Regions from separate parts of the Natranaerobius trueperi genome, predicted to be linked through region 2. Evidence: a T-box and tRNA genes for the amino acid it is inferred to sense, from the RefSeq annotation. Region 2 holds a T-box; the other holds one or more tRNA genes.
The links. The T-box of region 2 lies ahead of CDO51_RS05765 (valine--tRNA ligase). A T-box ahead of a tRNA ligase gene usually reads a tRNA of that ligase, here a tRNA-Val.
Positions count from the first base shown of each region.

Region 1: it encodes a tRNA-Val, which carries the amino acid that the T-box ahead of CDO51_RS05765 (valine--tRNA ligase) is inferred to sense. The anticodon was not compared.

Region 1 is NZ_NIQC01000015.1:9,160-19,473, reverse strand. Features, by position in the region: gene CDO51_RS07645 (pyruvate kinase alpha/beta domain-containing protein) at 1-335, opposite strand, end outside; gene argS (arginine--tRNA ligase) at 367-2,070, opposite strand; gene CDO51_RS07635 (putative manganese-dependent inorganic diphosphatase) at 2,270-3,913, shown strand; gene gltA (NADPH-dependent glutamate synthase) at 5,196-6,596, opposite strand; gene CDO51_RS07625 (sulfide/dihydroorotate dehydrogenase-like FAD/NAD-binding protein) at 6,581-7,432, opposite strand; tRNA gene CDO51_RS07620 (tRNA-Val) at 8,026-8,101, opposite strand; tRNA gene CDO51_RS07615 (tRNA-Val) at 8,136-8,211, opposite strand; tRNA gene CDO51_RS07610 (tRNA-Val) at 8,247-8,322, opposite strand; gene CDO51_RS15370 (helix-turn-helix domain-containing protein) at 8,502-8,678, shown strand; gene CDO51_RS07600 (tRNA (adenine-N1)-methyltransferase) at 9,370-10,140, opposite strand; gene CDO51_RS07595 (radical SAM protein) at 10,214-10,314, shown strand, end outside.
Region 2 is NZ_NIQC01000010.1:4,295-14,608, reverse strand. Features, by position in the region: gene rsxC (electron transport complex subunit RsxC) at 1-524, opposite strand, end outside; gene CDO51_RS05770 (bifunctional folylpolyglutamate synthase/dihydrofolate synthase) at 903-2,213, opposite strand; gene CDO51_RS05765 (valine--tRNA ligase) at 2,221-4,878, opposite strand; T-box leader at 4,935-5,156, opposite strand; gene CDO51_RS05760 (ferritin-like domain-containing protein) at 5,215-5,646, opposite strand; gene CDO51_RS05755 (hypothetical protein) at 5,670-6,104, opposite strand; gene CDO51_RS05750 (ATP-dependent DNA helicase) at 6,187-8,124, opposite strand; gene yihA (ribosome biogenesis GTP-binding protein YihA/YsxC) at 8,142-8,723, opposite strand; gene lonB (ATP-dependent protease LonB) at 8,806-10,314, opposite strand, start outside.

The DNA of each region.
Region 1 (10,314 bases), on a different contig from region 2:
CCACCTGGGTATAAACCTCCGAAATTATTCGTTATAGCGCGTTCAACATTTGCAAATAAATGAGTTGTGGTTAACAATTTTACTCCTCGATCTTCTAAGTCTCTAGAAACTTCTTTTGACATCTCATCTAGGCCAGGTTCCTTATATCCTACATGATGTTTAACACATACAATATTAATTTTCTGAGGGTCGACAAGCTCTAATAACTCATAAATTGTTTTCCCAGTGTTAGAAGCTACAACATAATCTGTGATACCTAAATCTTTACTATGTTTCACTGCAAGTTCTACAGCTTCTTTTGTATTACCCTCCCCCGGGTTCTCAAAGGTTATCATAATAAGCCCTCCCAAATGAAATTTGTATATATTACATTTGCTTAGGTGCTTTAATCCCCATAATAGCTAAGCCGTTCACTATTACCTGTCTAACTGAATCAATTATAATTAAACGAGCATTTTTCACTTCTTCATTTTCATTTAAAATAGGACAATTGTTATAAAACCTATTAAACTCTCTAGCTAATTCTAGTAAATATCTAGCCACTATATGAGGCTTATTTACATTTCTTGCTCTTTTTAATGCATCAGGATAAGAAGCTAACAATTGGATAACATTTTTTTCATATTCAGATTGGATTTGCTCTATGTGCTTTTCATTGTATTCTAGCGCAATTCCTGCTTTTTGTAATATACTACAAATTCTAGCATGAGTATATTGAAGATATGGTGCAGTTTCTCCATTAAAATCTAGAATTCTTTCCCAATCAAATGTTACCTCTTTAATTCTATCGTTACTTAAATCCCCAAAAATTATAGCACCTACACCAACCATCTCCGCTACTTCTTCTTTATTTTCAAGATCAGGATTTTTTTCTTTTATAATATCTAGTGCAAGCGATTGAGCTTTTTTCAACACATCTTCAAGAAATACCAAGTTTCCTCTACGGGTAGACATTTTTCCATCTTGAAATTTAATTAAACCAAATTGTATATGTTCTAAATTATTTGCCCATTCATAACCCATCTTATCTAAAACCTTAAACATTTGTTTAAAATGGAGCTCTTGATCAACACCAACTACATAAAGTGCTTTATGGAACTTGTATTTTTCAAATCTATACATAGCAGCACTTAAATCTCTTGTAACATACAAAGTTGCACCATCTTTTTTCTTAATTAAACAAGGTGGTAAATTTTCAGCTGATAGATCAACTATCAAAGCACCTTCACTATACGATGTAATACCAGATTGTTGTATTCTTTCAACTGTATCCTCTAATTTGTCATCATAAAAAGCTTCTCCTTTATAGCTATCAAAAGATACTCCTAATTTCTTATAGATACGTTCAAACTCCTGTAAGCTTAAGTCTTTAAACCACTTCCATAGTTTTACAGCGGTCTCATCGCTTTCTTCTAGTTTTCTAAACCATTTGCGACCTTCATCTTTTAGTTCTAAATCATTCTCTGTTTCTTCATGAAACTTAACATAGAGCTCATATAAATAATCAATGGGATCTTCTCGTAGTTTTTCTTTCTCTCCCCATTTAGTGTACGCTGCAATTAAATTACCAAATTGAGTACCCCAATCCCCTAAGTGGTTAATTCTTTCAACATTATACCCTAACCTATCGTATATATTTGACAATGCATTACCTATTACTGTTGAACGTAAATGTCCAAAACCAAATGGTTTAGCAATATTTGGGGATGAGAAGTCGATGACTACCGTCTTACCGTTCCCTTCATCATCATACCCATATTGTTCTTTCTGTTTCTGTATCTTTTGAAGGGTCTTTGAACTTAATAAAGTTAAATTACTTTTAAAATTTATGTAAGGGCCAGTAGCTTCAATTTTCTCAAAAAATTCATTTTCATTAATCTCATCAACTACATTAGTAGCTATTTGAGCTGGGTTTTGTTTATAAATCTTTGCAAGTTTGAAACACGGAAACGCAAAATCTCCTAGCGACTTATCAGGAGGAATTTCAATATCATCAAGAATGTCTCCTTTTGATAATTCTGGTAATCTGTCAATTAATAAATCTGCTATCTTTTGTCGAAATTCTTCCATTATATATCACCCACTTCGTTAATTTTTTCGTATACAGTCAAAATCATTATACCGTATCTTGGCTTCTTCAACAAGAAATTATAAATTTTTAGTTCACTGTATATAATTTTTTAAAGTTCACTCTTTTATTCTGCTACTTATATGTTAAAATTAAACAGATATGTTCCTATAATTCAAAATACATATAGGAGGTAATTGAATGAATAATAAACCAATTTATATACTAGGTCATAAAAAACCCGATACAGATTCAATCTGTTCTGCTATTGCCTATACTTATTTGAAAAATAAGGTAGAAGGAACTGATAAATACCAGGCTGGTAGAATTGGAAACATTAATAAAGAAACTGAATACGTATTATCCTTTTTAGAGGTAGAGAAACCTCAATTAGTTGAAGATGTAAAATCTCGTGTGATTGATATGTTAACAAACCGACCAATCACAATCTCTCCAGAAACCACAATTAAAGAGATCAACGATATTAGAAAGACTAAACAAATAAAATCTCTACCAGTAGTTGATAATGAGTTTAAACTTCAAGGTCTCGTCACCATGGGAGACTTAGCAGCAAAAGTAATGACGGATTTAGAAAGAGATTTTCTTGGTCCAACAAAACTAGAATTAGACTGTTTATCAAAAATTTTGAATGGTAGGGTCATAGTAAAAAATCATGATACTAATCTATCAGGAAAAGTTTTGGTAGGTGCTATGAGTCAAAAAACTCTATCTAAATATATTTCCAAAAATGATATAGTTATATTAGGTGATAGACCGAAGGCTCAATTAGATTGTATAAAAGCTGGAGCTAAATGTCTTATCTTAACTTGTAATACAGAACCTAATGAAGAAATTATTTCAAAAGCATCTCAAAATGATAGTGCTATTATTACAGTACCTTTTGATAGTTTTAAAACTGCTCGCTTTCTTATAATGGCTACTCCAGTTAAATCTTTTCTTAAAAGTGAAGATATCATCCATTTTTACGACGATGATCTTATTGAAGAAGCAAAAAAAGAGATGCTATCAACTAGATTTAGAAGTTACCCAGTTATCGATCATGACCATAAATTAATTGGGATGGTATCACGTAAAGATCTATTAACTTTAAAAGGTAAAGAAGTTATTCTTGTTGATCATAATGAAAAAAGTCAAGCAGTAACTGGAATCGATGAAGCAAAGATAAAAGAAATAATTGATCACCATAGGTTAGGAGATTTATCTTCTAATGAACCAATATTAATTAGAAATGAGCCTGTTGGTTCAACTGCAACTATAGTATATCAACTATATAAAGAATATTGTATAAGTCCACCTAAACATATTGCAGGGTTAATGCTAGCTGCAATTTTGTCAGATACAGTGATGCTAAAATCACCAACATGTACTAATTTAGATAAGCAGTTTGCACATGAATTAGAAAAAATCAGTGAATTAAATATCCAGGAATTTGGAAAGAGAATGTTTCAAGAAGGTGCAGGCATCCTCAAAGAAAACCCGAATTCAATGATTACTAAAGACTTCAAAGAATTTTCTTTTGGTGAAAAAAAAGTAGCGATTGGTCAAATGAATGCAGTTGATAAGGACGACGTTCTCGCCTTTATTACGAATATAAGAAAGGCTATGACTTCTTTAGTAAACGAAAACGATTACCATCTATTGCTATTTATGATCACAGATATTCAAAAACAAGATTCCTTAATTCTAGCAGAAGGACCTGAGAAAGCTTCATTAGAAGCTGTCTTTCAAAAACCGCTAGATCTAGATAGTCTATATCTAGAAAATGTTGTGAGTAGAAAAAAACAGGTCGTCCCACCTCTTTCTGAATATTTTTCTAACCAATAATCGAAAGTGTCCTTTAAAAAAATAGTTAAATCTCTAAAATATTCCTCTTAGTATTAAACAAGAAAATGTCACCAAAGGGGATTATTTTATATCTAAAAGATTAGCACAACAAATATATTTTATATAAATGAGTTTCAAATGAGATGGTTATAAATACAATAAAGATAAAGCGGCTTCACTCGCAAGATTATCGAGCTTTAGCCGCTTTAAACTTATTTATCAACTTGAAGCCTTTTTTACTCTAAAACAAGTCAACTAATTGTGAGTTTTGATAGTTATAGAATCTTCTTATAGGGGGTATTTGTTGCTTTCTTCTTCTTAATTGTAATAATTACCCTTGCTTAAGTAGAGTTTCCTCTTTGTAAAACTCCCAATTTGTTCATTAATAATCCTAGCACTAAATAATGCTTGTAATATTTATTCTCGCTGATGTTCAATTTTATAGCACTATTTTTATCGTGTTAACTATTGCTGCTTGTGCAACCCTCTCTTTATTTATCCTAGCTCTTAATAACCGAATAATTTTCCAGAAATATATTATACATTAGGAAAAGTCCGCTGCATCAGTATCACTATAGTTACCACCGTATTTTGAAAATAATTTCATTGTTAACTGTCTTCATATTATGATAATTTATCGATTAGTGGTACTTACAGATACATCTTTAAGTTTACTATTAACCATAGATTTAACATTACTTTCTGCTTCAGTATTTAACTTTGATGATATAATACTGTAATTTCACATTGTTATGACTAATACTAAACTGTTTAACAATATACTTAAAGTCTTTATTATCGCCTATAACTTTTAAAGTTCCATTTTCATTCATTTTAACTTTTTCTGTCTTCTAGGTTCCTGTTGAGTATACCCCAACCTAGTTGTTATAGCTCAAGTTGAACATGCAGAAACACATTGATTACAGACTTACCTCTTGTTCTTCTAGAGGTCATTATGAAGATGTAGTTGAGGTAGTGTTATTGTATCTATTCCTCTATTCACCAAACAGAATACATCTATTATAATAAGTTTGTTTTAATTGAGTAATATATAATACCGCCCATATACATTATATTGTAAAAGAAGTCTTGTGTGGTTCTTTTCCTAGTAGACCTTGTTAAAGTTAGATGTAGATTATTTAAATAGCAGTTCACTTAATGCTAACACTTCGGGATTTGCAAAACCATCCAAAACAAATGGAAGCATTAAGAAACCCTCTTGTAGAAATTTAACATATCTACCGGTGAGGGGCTCTACTACTTAGATACTATAAAATTGTTTCTAGTTAGTACTTTTTATATACTCATCAATTGCGCGAGCAGCTTTTTTTCCTGCCCCCATTGCTTCAATTACAGTAGCTGCTCCAGTTACTATATCTCCTCCAGCGAATACACCTTGAATAGATGTAACACCAGTTTCATCATTTGTCAAGATATTACCCTTTTTGGTCAAGTCTAACCCAGGAGTAGTACTAGGCACTAATGGATTTGGTCCTTGACCCAGGGCAAGTACTACGTTTTCAACGTCCATCTTGTATTCAGAGCCCTCAATTGGTATAGGTCGACGACGTCCAGAATCATCCGGTTCACCTAATTCATATTCAATACATGTCATACTATTTAAATTATAGTTTTCATCACCATGAAATTCAACCGGGCTTGTTAACAACAGAAACTTAACCCCTTCTTCTCGAGCATGCTCTATCTCTTCAGCCCGTGCCGGTATTTCTTCTTCTGAACGACGATATACGATATAAGATTCTTCTGCACCTAATCGCAATGCACATCTTGCTGCATCCATGGCTACATTACCTGCACCAATAACTGCAAAACGTTTGCCAACTTTTACAGGTGTTAAATAATCTGGGAATTGATATGCTTTCATTAAATTAGTTCTAGTTAAAAACTCATTAGCGGAATATACCCCATTAAGGTTCTCGCCTGGAATATTCATGAAATACGGTAGGCCTGCTCCTGTTCCAACGAATACAGCATCATATCCATTTTCAAGAAAATCTTTTACAGACCCTGCTTTACCAACTACATAGTTCACCTTTATATCTACACCCAATTCTTTAATTTTATCAATTTCCTTTTGAACAATATCCTTTGGTAATCTAAATTCAGGGATACCATACATTAACACACCACCGGGTACATGAAGTGCTTCAAAGATTGTTACAGAATGTCCCATTTTAGCTAAATCTCCAGCCGCAGTTAACCCAGCTGGTCCAGATCCAACTATGGCAACTTTTTTACCTGTGGGTTCCCCTACTTCCATAGAAGATGAGCTGTTTTCATTAGCAAATTCCCAATCAGCAACAAAGCGCTCTAAACGCCCAATTCCTACTGGGTCACCTTTTTTACCAATAACACAATACTTCTCACATTGAGCCTCTTGAGGACAAACACGGCCACATACAGCTGGAAGACTATTCTTTGTTTTAATCTCTCTGATAGCTTCCTTGTAATCCTTTTGTTTTATCGCACCAATGAATTTAGGAATATTTATCTCAACTGGACAACCCTTCATGCAATTAGGAACTTTGCATTCGAGACAACGATTTGCTTCCGCTAAAGCCTTCTCTTCATTGTATCCTAAAGCAACCTCATCAAAATTAGTAATTCTTTCTTTCGAATCTTGAACTGGCATTTCATGTTTAGTCTTTACTTTTCGTGACATTTACAAGCACCTCCATCGCTGTGATTTGTGGCAGCTTCTACCCTGTGCTCATCATCTTGATAGTACGCTAAACGACGGGCAGCCAGTTCAAAATCAACTTCATGTGCATCAAATTCAGGACCATCAACACATGCAAACTTTGTTTCGCCCCCAACACTCACTCTACAAGCACCACACATACCTGTGCCATCAAGCATAATAGGGTTTAAACTAACAGTTGTTTTTAATTCTAATGGTTTAGTGGTGGCAGCCACTGCTTTCATCATTGGCATAGGTCCAATTGCCCATACATGTTCTACTTCCACATCCTCTGCAACTTGTTTTATAACATCAGTCACAAAACCCTTATGACCATAACTGCCATCATCTGTACAAACATATAATTGATCACTTACATCAGCCATTTTCTCTTCCCAGAATAATAATTCTTTAGTTCGAGCACCAATGACAGAAATTACCTCATTCCCTGCTTCTTTTAGAGCCCTAGCAATGGGAAAGACTGGTGCAATACCTACTCCACCACCTACACAAACAACCCGACCTAATTTTTCAATCTCTGTGGCCTTGCCTAAAGGACCTACAAAATCAACAACATAATCGCCTTCTTCTAATTTGCCTAATTCTTTAGTAGAACGCCCAACCTCTTGAATTATAATAGTTACAGTCCCATCCTCACGATTAAAGTCTGCAATAGTTAAAGGTATTCTCTCGCCCTTTTCATCCGTACGCAGAACCACGAACTGACCAGGCTTTGCATTTTCTGAAACATGAGATGCTTCGATTTCGAACAATTTAATAACAGGTGATAGCACTTCTTTGCGAACAATTTTATACAATTGATCACCCCTCCATTCGTTTTAATTTTCACAAAACAACTTCTGCTTCTTCATAAAAAAATAAAGGTGAAATACCCCCCCTTATTGTAAGTTAAATGTAACAACTATACTAATATAATTATAATATACAAACCAATTTTTTTCCACCCTTATATAATTGATTTTTCAGAGAAAAGTAACTTCTATAAATTTATAATTTTAACATTTTTGAACTGAAATTTTAAAACACTTGACTGAGTGGCATTATTACGAAACTGTGGACAACTTGATGCTGTTCTTAATACGATTATAACAGGGTTTATGGCTTTTATGTTTAAAATTAGGCTCTGTTATATTCCTTGGATCTCTATATTTTAGGTGTTGTGGTACCATAAGTGAACATTGGAATTTTATAATCTGTGCAAATCTCGAGAGCGTTGGTATCAAGTAAATATTGAATTAGAATTATAACAGTTAACTGTAAAATAGCATAAAAAAATCACTCCCTTTGTCCAAGTATTATTGAACCACAAGAAAGTGATCTTCATATTTTAAGGTAAATTTTAGTTTGAATACTTTTTTGGTCAACCACTTGAATGCCCGTTATGTCTAAATGGTGGGCGGAACAGGGCTCGAACCTGTGACCCCCTGCTTGTAAGGCAGGTGCTCTCCCAGCTGAGCTATCCGCCCATATAATATTTCACTTTTTCAATGTTGAAATTGTTGGTGGGCGGAACAGGGCTCGAACCTGTGACCCCCTGCTTGTAAGGCAGGTGCTCTCCCAGCTGAGCTATCCGCCCATATGATAATTTCACTTTTTCAATGTCGAAATTGTTGGTGGGCGGAACAGGGCTCGAACCTGTGACCCCCTGCTTGTAAGGCAGGTGCTCTCCCAGCTGAGCTATCCGCCCTCTCAACTGAACAAATATAATTTTACAGTAAAATTTGTTATCTGTCAACTACAATTTCTAATAAATTTTCTTTGCTTAATTGTAAAATCAAATTGAACTAAATAAAAACTCCATAGTGGACCCAACTGTAATATAATTAAATCACCACAAAATAACTAATTATAGGAAGGGTGCCCACTATGGATTACTTTAATGATGCACCAACTTCTCGCAAGAATAAACATCTAAATGATTTCGAGCTAGGAAAAATCGAGTTACTGCATAAACAAGGCTACAGCCTAAACGCTATCGGTAAAATTTTAAATAGAGCATCAAACACAATTCATAATGAACCAAAAAGAGGTACAGTGACCTAGAAAAAAACCGAAAGAACTACGGACCTCAATTTAAGTTTTATAATGTATAATGTGAAGACTTCATCAATCATACTACAAATTTATTTTGAAATTCCAAATTTTCTTTGGATTCTATTTATGGGTCTCTCAAAATTACGTTGATGCAGGTTTACTCAATATTAAAAACATCGATCTACCGCTAAAGACTAGACACAGGAATAAACCTAAACGAATTAGAAAACATAACAAGATCTTAGGACGAGTATTAGAGAACGATCTAAATAAATACTCGTCAAGTATTCGGTCACTGGGAAATTGACACCGTGATTTTTAAGAAAACAAAAACTGAATCTGTGTTGCTAACTATTACTGAGAGGAAAACGTTTGCAGATCTAGCATAATTAAAGAAAACTAGCAACACCAAAGTTTACTTTACACATCCTTACTCTTCTAGAGAAAGAGAAACTGACGAACAACATATCGGCTTGATTAAACGTTGCATCCCAAAAGGGAAGAGTCTCTCTGATTTTTCATCACAACAATTATTAAAGTCTAAACCTTGGTGTAATACCTTACCCAGACGGATCCTTGGCTACTTATCTCCAGACGAGGCGTTCTTAGAACAGTGTAGTGTTCTACTTAAGTAACACTTTTTATATTACAGTTGGAAACTAGTTCAACTTAATATTGCAATTAGCTTTTGTTTTAAATATCATTTCTCACTAACTAACTTTCTAGCTAAAATCAAATATCCTGTATGTCCTATCATCGTATCTTCTGGTCGAAGTCTGTTTGGATTATGCTTTAATCTTCTTGCCATTAACTCAACAATCTCAATTAGAAAAAACTCGTTTTCTTTCAGCACTGGAATTACATCACTCACTTGATTATACGTCGGCACTAATATACCAAGATTTCCTGAAGGTTTTAGGGCTTCTCTTACTTGTTTAATTACATTACATGGTTCTGGTAAATCTATTATAAAAGCATCTAGGTCTCTTTCGTCTATTCCATTATCTATAGACCGATTTTTTAAATTAATGTTATCAAATTTAGTTCCTTTTGAAATGTTTTTAGTAATATTTTTAATAAAGTCATCTCTCTCTTCATATGTATAAACTTTCCCATCAGTCCCTACAGTTCTAGAAAGAGATAAAGTCATAGCTCCAGATCCAGTCCCTGCTTCGCCAACTACATCTCCTGGGGAAATATCTAAATTATAGATCAAATAACCTATTTCTTTTGGATACATTATTTGTGTCTTTCTTTCTAGCTTTTTATCTAAAAAATCTGCTAGTGTACATTCAAATAAAAAATACTTTTTTTTATTAACATAAAAAGAAGAACCAGGTGTCATATCATTAATTTCTTTTCCTGTCATAATTCCAGTAGGTAATTGTATTTGGTCTGCTTTCAGATCAACTACTTTTTTAAATTTTTTTCCATCAGTTATCATTCTCTTAGTTTCTAATCCGCTAGTCATATTAATCACCTCTTCTTAATATTTTGCATCAAACCCAAATTTGTTGTAATATATTCCTAAGGGAGGGATAATAATGAATTATGTTTATGGCCCTATCAATTCTCGTAGATTAGGGACTTCTCTTGGTATAAATATTACTCCTGATAGAGATTGTAGCTTAGACTGCATTTATTG
Region 2 (10,314 bases):
ATCATTCGATGGTCAGAAGTCAAATACGGTTCACACTCTGCTCCATTAATGATCACAGTGTCAATAGGCTTATCTTCAGGAGGAGATAATTTTACATGTGTTGGAAAGGTAGCTCCCCCCATACCAACAATACCAGCCTCTTTAACAATTTTTTTGATATCATCTGAAGATAATTCGTCAAGGGAGTCATAGCCACCTGAATAATCTGCTTCATCTTGGCCATCTGATTCAATAACTATAGTTTTAGCTTTTTTTCCAATTGGATGATTATATTCAGTTATATCTACAACTTCCCCAGATACACTAGAGTGTATTGGAGCAGAGACAAAGCTATCACTTCCACCTATTTTTTGACCAAGTTTTACCTTGTCACCTTTGCTTACGACTGGTTCACAAGGTGCACCAATATGTTGTTCCATGGGAATATACACTTTACTTGGTGCAGCCATTTTTTCTACAGCATCCTCAGTCGTATACTTGAAGTGACCTGGCTCCACTCCACCACGAAAAGTTTCACCTGCCATCATTTTTCACCCCTTTTTGTTTATTTTTTCACTTTCTAGTTATAATAAGAATAACTAGAATTACTCTAAACTTATAAAAATAAATAATGTAACCTAAAACAAACACAAGACAAATTAAAAAGTTGATGGCCATCAATGAAGAACATTTTCTTTTCCAGTATTAAGAGCTTGTCCTTAAAACTACTTAATTGAATGTATAAATAACTTTGTTGTTTAATAACAAGTTACTTTACTTATTAGTATCTTTTACTAATTCATAGAAATTATACAAATACCGGAAAAGCTTTGGTAGAGGTTTTTAGACACTTTTCGTCTTTTATAAACAAATATCTTCTCTACAAAAAACAATTTTAACATAACAGGATGATTTTAAAAAGCCTAAAAACTCTCTTTAATATATTTTTTTGCTTCTGCAACTAAATAAAATGATCCAAAGATAACTAGTAAACCTTTTTTGTTTGTAGCATTTATTCCTTCGTATGTTGCTTTTTCTATTTCGCTAATTGTCTTGATTTTCATATTATTATAAAATTTTTGAAGTTTACCTTCAATTTCTTCTGGATTAGCTGATCTTTTGTTATTAGGTTTCGTGATTATTATTTCATCAGGTAATACAAAAAAATTATCAATCATTTTTTCAATCTGCTTATCTTTTAGAGCGCCAGTCAGAAATACAATTTTACCCCAATTTTGATTTACATTCATATCTTCAAGACCTTGCATAAGAGCTGCTATTCCTGCAGGATTATGAGCGGCATCTAACATTATATCACCCTTTTTAAGAAAAGTTAACAGCTCCATTCTAATAGGTATTTTCACTTCTAGTAAAGCATCGTAAATATCTAAATTTTGTATCTTTTTATATCCTTTAGTTTGTAATATTTCAGTACAACATAAAGCTAGACTAGCATTATGAAGCTGATGTTTACCAATAAGAGATAACTCTAGTCCCTCTAATTCTTTGTATAACCCTTTATAATTAAAAGTGAAGTTCTTACCATTAAAATTACTTTCATCAAATGAAAAGTCCCGCTTTATTAAATAAGTAGAAGAATTAGTAACATGAGCGTACTTCTCAATTTCTTTTACTGCTTTCTCGTTTCTTATACCAGTAACAATTGGGGTATTATCTTTAACTATTCCAGCTTTTTCGCGAGCAATTTCTTCTAAAGTGTTACCTAAAACATCTGTATGATCAAAATCTACATTTGTAATAACTGATACAATCGGTTCTATCACATTTGTAGCATCTAGTCGTCCTCCGAGCCCTGTTTCAAGTATTACTATATCTACATCTACTGACGAATAGTATAAAATTGCTAATACTGTGATCATTTCAAACTGCGTTGGATGCTCTAGCCCTTCCTTTTCTGCTTGTTCTGCTAAAGGTTTAATTTTTTGAATTAATTTTTCTAAATCTTTATTAGAAATCGGATTAGAATTATATACGATTCGTTCTGTAAAGTTTAATACAAAAGGGGAGGTAAAGAGACCTACCCTATATCCTGCTTTTGTAAGAATTCTTTCAAGAATAAAACAGGTAGATCCTTTACCATTAGTCCCAGCAACATGTATCACAGGAAGGTTACATTGCGGATTTCCTAGCCTTTTTAACATCCAATTCATTCGTTCTAACCCTGGTTTTGAACCAAACTTTCCTAGACTCCAGATCCATTCAATGCCTTCCATTAGAGTTTCACTCCTTCATAGATCTCAGTGTATCTAACCTCTCTGTTACTTTTTGTAAACGAACTTTGTAATCTTGTTGTTTTTCTTTTTCTTTATCAACTACATCTTTAGGTGCTTTATTAACAAAGTTTTCATTTGAAAGTTTACTTTCTACTAGATCAACTTCTTTTTCTAGTTCTTTTTCTTTTTTCTCTAACCGTTCAATTTCTTCACTAAGATTTACCAGGCCTTCTAAAGGTAAAAATATTTCAGCTCCTCTTACAACTGCTGATAAAGCTTTTTTAGGTTTTTCTTTCATTTCACTAACAACACTGACAGGCTCTGCTCCGGCTAATGCATTAAAATAAACCTTGTAATCATCAAAAGTCGTAAAATCCTTTTCTTCATTTGCTAATATAGTTATTGGTGATTTTGTTTGCGGGGCAATGTCTAATTCTCTTCTTAGATTTCTTACAACTCTGATCCCTTCCATAATCTGTTCCATCTTTGACTTACTTTCTTCATCTACAAAAGATATATCATATTCTGGCCAAGTAGATGTCACTATCAGCTCATCTGTATGCGGTAAGTAAGATCTTATTTCTTCAGTTATAAATGGCATTATAGGATGTAATAGTTTTAAAATAGTATCTAATCCTCTTACTAAAACTTCTTGTGTTAAAGCTTTTTGTTCTTCAGTTCCTTGGTATAACCTTATTTTAGCCATTTCAATATACCAATCACAAAATTCTGTCCATATAAAATCATATAAAGTTTGAGAAGCTTCCCCTAGTTCATATTTTTCAAATAATCTTGTTACATCCTTAGTAACCTCTTCTAATCTGTGAAGAATCCATTTATCTGCTAGGCTTAAACGTTTATCATTTGCAGATAATTCTTGTGGTGTGTATCCATCAAGGTTCATAATTGCAAACCTAGAAGCATTCCAAATCTTATTTGCAAAGTTTCTACTAGCTTCTACCTTATCATAAGAAAATCTCATATCATTTCCAGGAGTATTTCCAGTAACTAATGTATATCTAAGTGTATCTGCACCATACTTATCAATAAGTTCTAATGGGTCAATTCCATTACCCAACGACTTACTCATCTTTCTTCCATTAGCATCTCTTACTAATCCGTGAATCAGAACATCATCAAAAGGACGCTCTTCCATAAACTCAAGACCCATAAATATCATTCTTGCTACCCAGAAGAAAATTATATCATAACCAGTAACTAACACGCTAGTTGGATAGAATTTCTTTAAATCTTCAGTCTCTTCAGGCCAGCCCATAGTTGAAAAAGGCCACAACGCAGAACTGAACCAGGTATCTAGTACATCAGGGTCTTGTTCTAGTTCACTGCCACATGAAGAGCAAGATTCTGGCTCTTCTCTACTTACAATCATTTCACCACAATTACAATACCAAGCAGGAATTCTATGACCCCACCAAATTTGACGAGAAATACACCAGTCTCTAATATTTTCCATCCAGTTCCTGTATATTTTTTCAAATCTTTCTGGAACAAATTTGGTATCACCTTGGTTAACAAGTTCAACTGCAGGCTTTGCAAGGGGGTCCATTTTAACAAACCATTGCTTACTAACTAAAGGTTCAATGGTAGTATCACATCGATGGCATTGTCCCACAGAGTGTTCATGATCATCAGTTGCTAATATAAACCCACCTGCAATGAGATCATCTCTTAAAGCTTTTCTGCAATCATAACGATCCATACCTGCATATCTTTCTCCAGCCTCATCAGTCATTTTACCATCTTTTCCGATTACAGCAATATTTTTTAAATTATGTCTCTCTCCAATATCAAAATCATTTGGATCATGAGCAGGCGTTACTTTAACTGCCCCTGAACCAAATTCTGGATCCACATATTCATCAGCAACAATAGGAATTTCTCTATTTACTAGTGGAAGTCTTACAGTTTTACCTACCATATTTTGATAACGCTCATCTTCAGGATGTACAGCTACAGCAGTATCTCCTATCATAGTTTCTAGTCGAGTAGTTGCTACAGATATATGATCAGATCCATCTGTTAAAGAATACTTTATATGTGTTAATGTGCCTTCAGACTCTAAATGTTCTACCTCAATATCAGAAAGAGCAGTATAGCATCTAGGACACCAGTTAATTATATAATCTCCTTGATAAATTAACCCTTTCTCATAAAGTGTTACAAAAACTTCTCTAACAGCTTTACTACACCCTTCATCCATAGTAAATCTTTCTCTAGACCAGTCAACTGACACACCAAGTTTTTTCAGTTGAGCAGTAATACGTTCATGGTATTCATCTTTCCATGACCAAACTTTTTCTAAAAACTTTTCTCTTCCTAAGTCATATTTAGTTATGTTATCTTCTTCAGATATATGTTGCTCAACTTTTGTCTGTGTAGCTATACCAGCATGGTCTGTACCTGGCATCCATAATGTATCATATCCTTGCATCCTTTTAAAACGTACTAAAACATCTTGTAAAGTATTATCTAAAGCATGCCCCATATGAAGAGATCCAGTAACATTTGGTGGCGGTATTACAACAGAAAATTTCTCGCGTTCATCACAAGCAGCTTTAAAAGAATTATTTTCTAACCACTTTTCGTACCACTTGGTCTCTACAGTTTCTGGATCGTAAACTTTGTTTAAGTTAGTTTTAGACATCTTAAAATCACTCCTTTCAAGTTTTGTAAAATAACGTAAAAAAGCCCTTACGTCCATAAAAGGACGGAAGGGCTAATTCCGCGGTACCACCTTAATTTCCCATGCTAACTACATGGAACACTTAATAAAATAACGGCTTAAACCGAGTAATCTTACTACAAGTTCAGATTACTATCTCCCGGGCGACATTCAGTAGCAGCTCTTTAGAGCACTTTCAGCCTAGGTGCTCCTCTCTCTAAAAGACCATACTACCTACTCCTCCCGATCCGAGACTTTAAAAATATCATTTTTTCTAATATATTTATGATACACATCTACAAAATTGATGTCAAGGAATTATCCAAAATATTTGTTAAGTAACCCTTCTAACATTCTAGCATGGCGAGCTTCATCTTTAGATGACTCAATAAAATAAGTAAAAGTTTCTGTAAGATCATTGTCTTTAGCTTTGTTTGCTGCATCTTTTTTACCTTCATTTGCAAATGTTTCTCCATCTAACATCTCTTTTAAATTTTCTTTGGTACTTTCTTTTATCATTGAGTTTAACTCAGCAAATCTTGCAGCGTGTTCTGCTTCTTCCCATGCAATTCTCTTTAGTGCTTCTGCAATTTCAGCATATCCTTCTCTTTGAGCCTGACGTGCCATTGCAAGGTATAAACCAACTTCTTGTGTTTCACCTTGAAAGTTTTGTTTTATAGGTCTTTCTAGTTCTGTGCCTTTAGCCTCACCCATCACATTTTCAGTTGTTAAATTTCTCTTTTCAGTCATTTAAATACCTCCTAATTTTTTGATTAGTTTTCTTTCATATATGTTTTAAAAAGAGCATCTCCAAGCTCTGGATCAACATTTTTTATATCATTTAGATATACAAAAGCACTTCCCTTATATTCAAAGTTATCTCCCGTCAATATATGTTCTAATGCTGATCTAGTCACATTAACGATACACTCTTCATCATGATATAATTTACAGTTTTTACACTGTTTTAAAATTTGCCCTACAGCTTCTATCACATCTTCTTTTTCATAACCTTTTAAATCATATGTAGGTATTTTATCTACACCATCATCAACATAAAATTCATCATTTTCCATAGCATTAATTATTATGTTTTTCGAAAATCCAACTAAACATTCATTTCCTTTGCAATGATTACATACACCCTTACCTAAGCAACATTTATCTACTTTTTTATATACTTTCACAAAGTTCAATGATTCAAACATACTTTTCCTCTCCTTTTGTTAATATTAGTTATAATTATCAACAAACAATATATACATAATATAATTTAATCCCTCTTGTATGTCAAGAGGGATTAGCTAATTCATGTAATTTATTTTCTAACTCTTTCCAAGTTTTTATAAAACGAGCATCTGGTAAAGAATTGAAAAAATATTTTCCATAAGGTTTTCTGTGCACTCTGACATCTAAAAGTATAAATATTCCTGAATCTGATTTATTTCTAATTAAACGACCAAACCCTTGTTTAACTGCTAATACAGCTTCTGGTACACTGTATGTCATAAAACTACTTTTTCCTTCTTTATTTAATCTCTCCATCCTAGCCTTTACTAAAGGTTCATCAGGTACTGAGAAAGGAATCTTATCCATTATTACAACTTGTAATGAAGAGCCTGGAACATCGATCCCTTCTCTAAAACTATTTGTCGCAAATAATACTGAACTAAAATTCGTTTTAAAGGTTTCAAGAATTTCAGCTTTAGGCTGTATATTCTGACATAAAAGTTCATATGGTAAATCATCTTTCAATTTTTCATAAGCTAAATTCATCATTCTATAACTCGTAAATAGTACTAATGTTTTTCCACCAACTTTTGTAACCATATAACGTATAGCTTCTATAAGTTTTTCTTCATACTCATCTGTTCGTGGAAAAGGAAAATTTCTTGGTACAAAAATACTAGCTTGCTCTTTATAGTTAAATGGTGAATTTATTGAACACGTTATTGTATCATCTGTTAGACCTACCCTTTTTTTAAAATAAGAAAAGTTTTCTTCAATTGATAATGTTGCTGAAGTCATTATCACTGTATCTATATACCCAAATAAAAAGTTCTTAAGTTGGTCACTTACTGACACAGGATTAGTTGCCATTTTTAGATCTACCACTTGGTTATTAGAATATTTTGTTTCTACCCAAGAAACGTAATCTTCTTCCTCGAAGTCTAGGATTAAATCTAAAGCTTGTTTGGTTTTATTAATTCTATTGTATAGCATCTTAGGTCGTTCAGGATCGTTGTATTCATCCATATACAAAGTTTCAATATGATTAGTTAGTTTAGCCAATTTAGAACGAAATTCTTCTAGATATACAAACGATTCTATTTCTCGTAATAAAAAACTCTTACCAAACTTATTGCCATGATCTATTAACCTCTGAAAAGCTTTGTAGGAAGTCTCTTCTGTTTCTCTCACAATTTTTTCATTTCCTTCCATATTCCCCTTTACGTAAGTAGTTATTTCTTTTAATAGTTTTAATACTTGCGAATAGTTTAGTTCATGTCCTAGTGACTTAGTTGCTATTTCCGGGATATGGTGAGCCTCATCAAAAATCACACCTTCATAGCTTGGAAATACTGATAAACTCCCCTCTGAGTCTACTCTTAATTTTAAATCACTGAAAAATAAATGATGATTAGTAATTAAAACTTCAGAAGATTCAGCTCTACGTTTTAACATCAATACAAAACAATCACTGTAATGAGGACATTTTTGACCTAGACACGTATCACTACTTGCAGCCATCAGGTCCCAAAGCTCTTTAGCTGGTTGAATTTCGTGGCGATCCCCTGTTTCAGTTTCACTTGCCCATTCAACGAAATTTCTGTGTACACCAGTATTATCTAAACTAGTTTGTCCAAACTTTTGAGAAAATTTTTCTTTACATAAGTAGTTACTTCTTCCTTTAATAATTTCTACATCTAGTTTTCTTCCTATTATTTGTTCTAGTAATGGAATATCCTTTTTTATTAATTGTTCTTGTAAAGCTATAGTTGCTGTTGAAATTATGATTCTATTTCCATTTTCAGAAAAGTTAACAGCTGGTATAAGATATCCAAGTGATTTACCAGTTCCTGTACCAGCTTCCACAACTAAATGATTAGCATCTGAAAGAGCGTTTAAAACTATTTCACTCATTTCAACCTGTCCTTTTCTAGCTTCAAACCCATCAAGTTGTGATTCCATAGAAGCCCAAATATTTTGGAGTTTTTCCTGTCCCATTTAATTCACCTCAAATACTAAAGAACATCTTCAATTATTTCTAAAAACTCCTGTTTACCTTCTCCAGTTGTACTTGAAAAAGGTATCAAAAGATCATCTTCGCCTATATCTAACATTTTACGCATTTCTTTCAATCTTTTATTACGCTGTTGATTTTTTACTTTATCAATTTTCGTCGCAACTAATATTACTGGTCTTTTAAACTCTAATAAAAAGTCTAACATGTTAATATCATCTGTTGTAGGACCATGTCTTGCATCTAAAAGTAAAACAGATACACGTAAACTTTTACGGTCAGTTAAATAAGTAGTTATTAGTTCTTCCCAATCCTTTTTCATCTTTTTTGATACTTTAGCAAAACCATACCCAGGTAAATCAACAAAATACAAATCATCATTTATCAAAAAATAATTTATCGTTCTTGTCTTACCAGGCTTTTTACTAATGTGAGCTAAGTTATTTCTAGTAACTAAAGTATTTATAAGTGATGATTTACCTACATTCGACCTCCCGATAAACGATATCTCTGGAAACTTTTCCTCAGGGATTTGAGAGGGTAAATAAGCACTAGTAACATATTCAGCTTGTTCTATCTTCATAATAGCACCTCCATTATAATTTCATGTACATTACTTATTCTATCATATAAAAAACCTACACCGTGAATTTTTTCGGTGTAGGTTAGAGTGTAACCTGTTCTATAACTTCATCTAAAGTCGAAACTGGTATTACTTCTAATTCTTCATCATCCTCAAAAGTTTTTTGATAATTGTCTTTAGGAATTAACACTTTACTTGCTTTTGCTTCTTTAGCAGCATCTATTTTTGTTGCTACACCTCCGACAGGCTTTACATCACCCCTTATTGAAACTTCACCAGTCATAGCCACTTTATGATCTATTGGCTTATCTGTTAAAGAAGAATAAATTGCAGTGGCTATAGCCACTCCCGCCGATGGACCATCTATTGGGATTGCTCCAGGAAAATTAATGTGAATCTCATAATCTTTTGGATTTACCTCCATATAATGTTTTAACACTGTTAGGACGTTATCAACAGATCCTTTAGCCATACTTTTTCTTCTTACTACTCTACTAGCACTTCCCATTTCTTCCTCTTCAACCAAACCAGTAACATTAATATCACCTTGACCTGTTTTTGTTGGAAAGGAAGTTACCTCAATTTCTAGTAGTGTTCCATGACTTGGACCAAGAACAGCTAATGCATTAGCTAATCCAACCTGTGATTGTTCAGGAACTAGTTTATCAGGTCTAGGTGAAATTTGGCTAGTATTAATCACCCATTCTAAATCTTTTTGTGTTAGAGATTTGCGTTCTTCTGTAAGAGCTAAACCTGCCGCTATTTGAACTAAATTAACAGCTTCACGACCATTACTTGCATATTTCCTAACTATATCTAAAGCACCATCTTCAATCTCAAATCCTATCCGATTAATAGCGTTTTGTGCAATATTCTCTAATTCTTTAGGGGTTAAGCCTTTAAAAAAAACTTCAACACAGCGACTTCTAATAGCTTGAGGAATACTTTCTGGACCTTTGGTGGTAGCTCCTATTAGTCTGAAATCTGCTGGCAAGCCTTTTTGGAAAATTTCATGGATATATTGTGGACAATTAGGATTTTCAGAACTATAATAAGAGCTTTCTAAAAAAACTTTGCGATCCTCGAGAACTTTCAAAAGTTTATTCATTTGAATATGATGCAATTCACCAATTTCATCTAAAAATAGAACTCCACCGTGAGCTTTACTGACTGCCCCAGGTTTTGGTTGAGGAATACCTTGTACGCCCATAGCTCCTGCACCTTGATAAATGGGGTCATGAACTGTACCAATCAGAGGATCAGCTATACCTCGTTCATCAAATCTAGCAGTAGTAGCATCAAGCTCCACAAATTTTGAATTACTATCAAAGGGAGAGCTCACATTTTTTTTAGCTTCTTCTAAAACAACTCTAGCAGCAGCTGTCTTACCTATTCCAGGTGGACCATAAATTATAACATGTTGTGGATTCGGACCACACAGGGCTGCTCTCAGAGCTTTTAGGCCTTCTTTTTGACCAACTATCTCATAAAAGTTTTGGGGTCTTGTTTTTTCTGCTAAAGGTTCTGTTAAAGAGATTTCACGCATCTTCCTTAATTTTTCCATTTGTTTTTGTGATTCTTTCTCTACTGT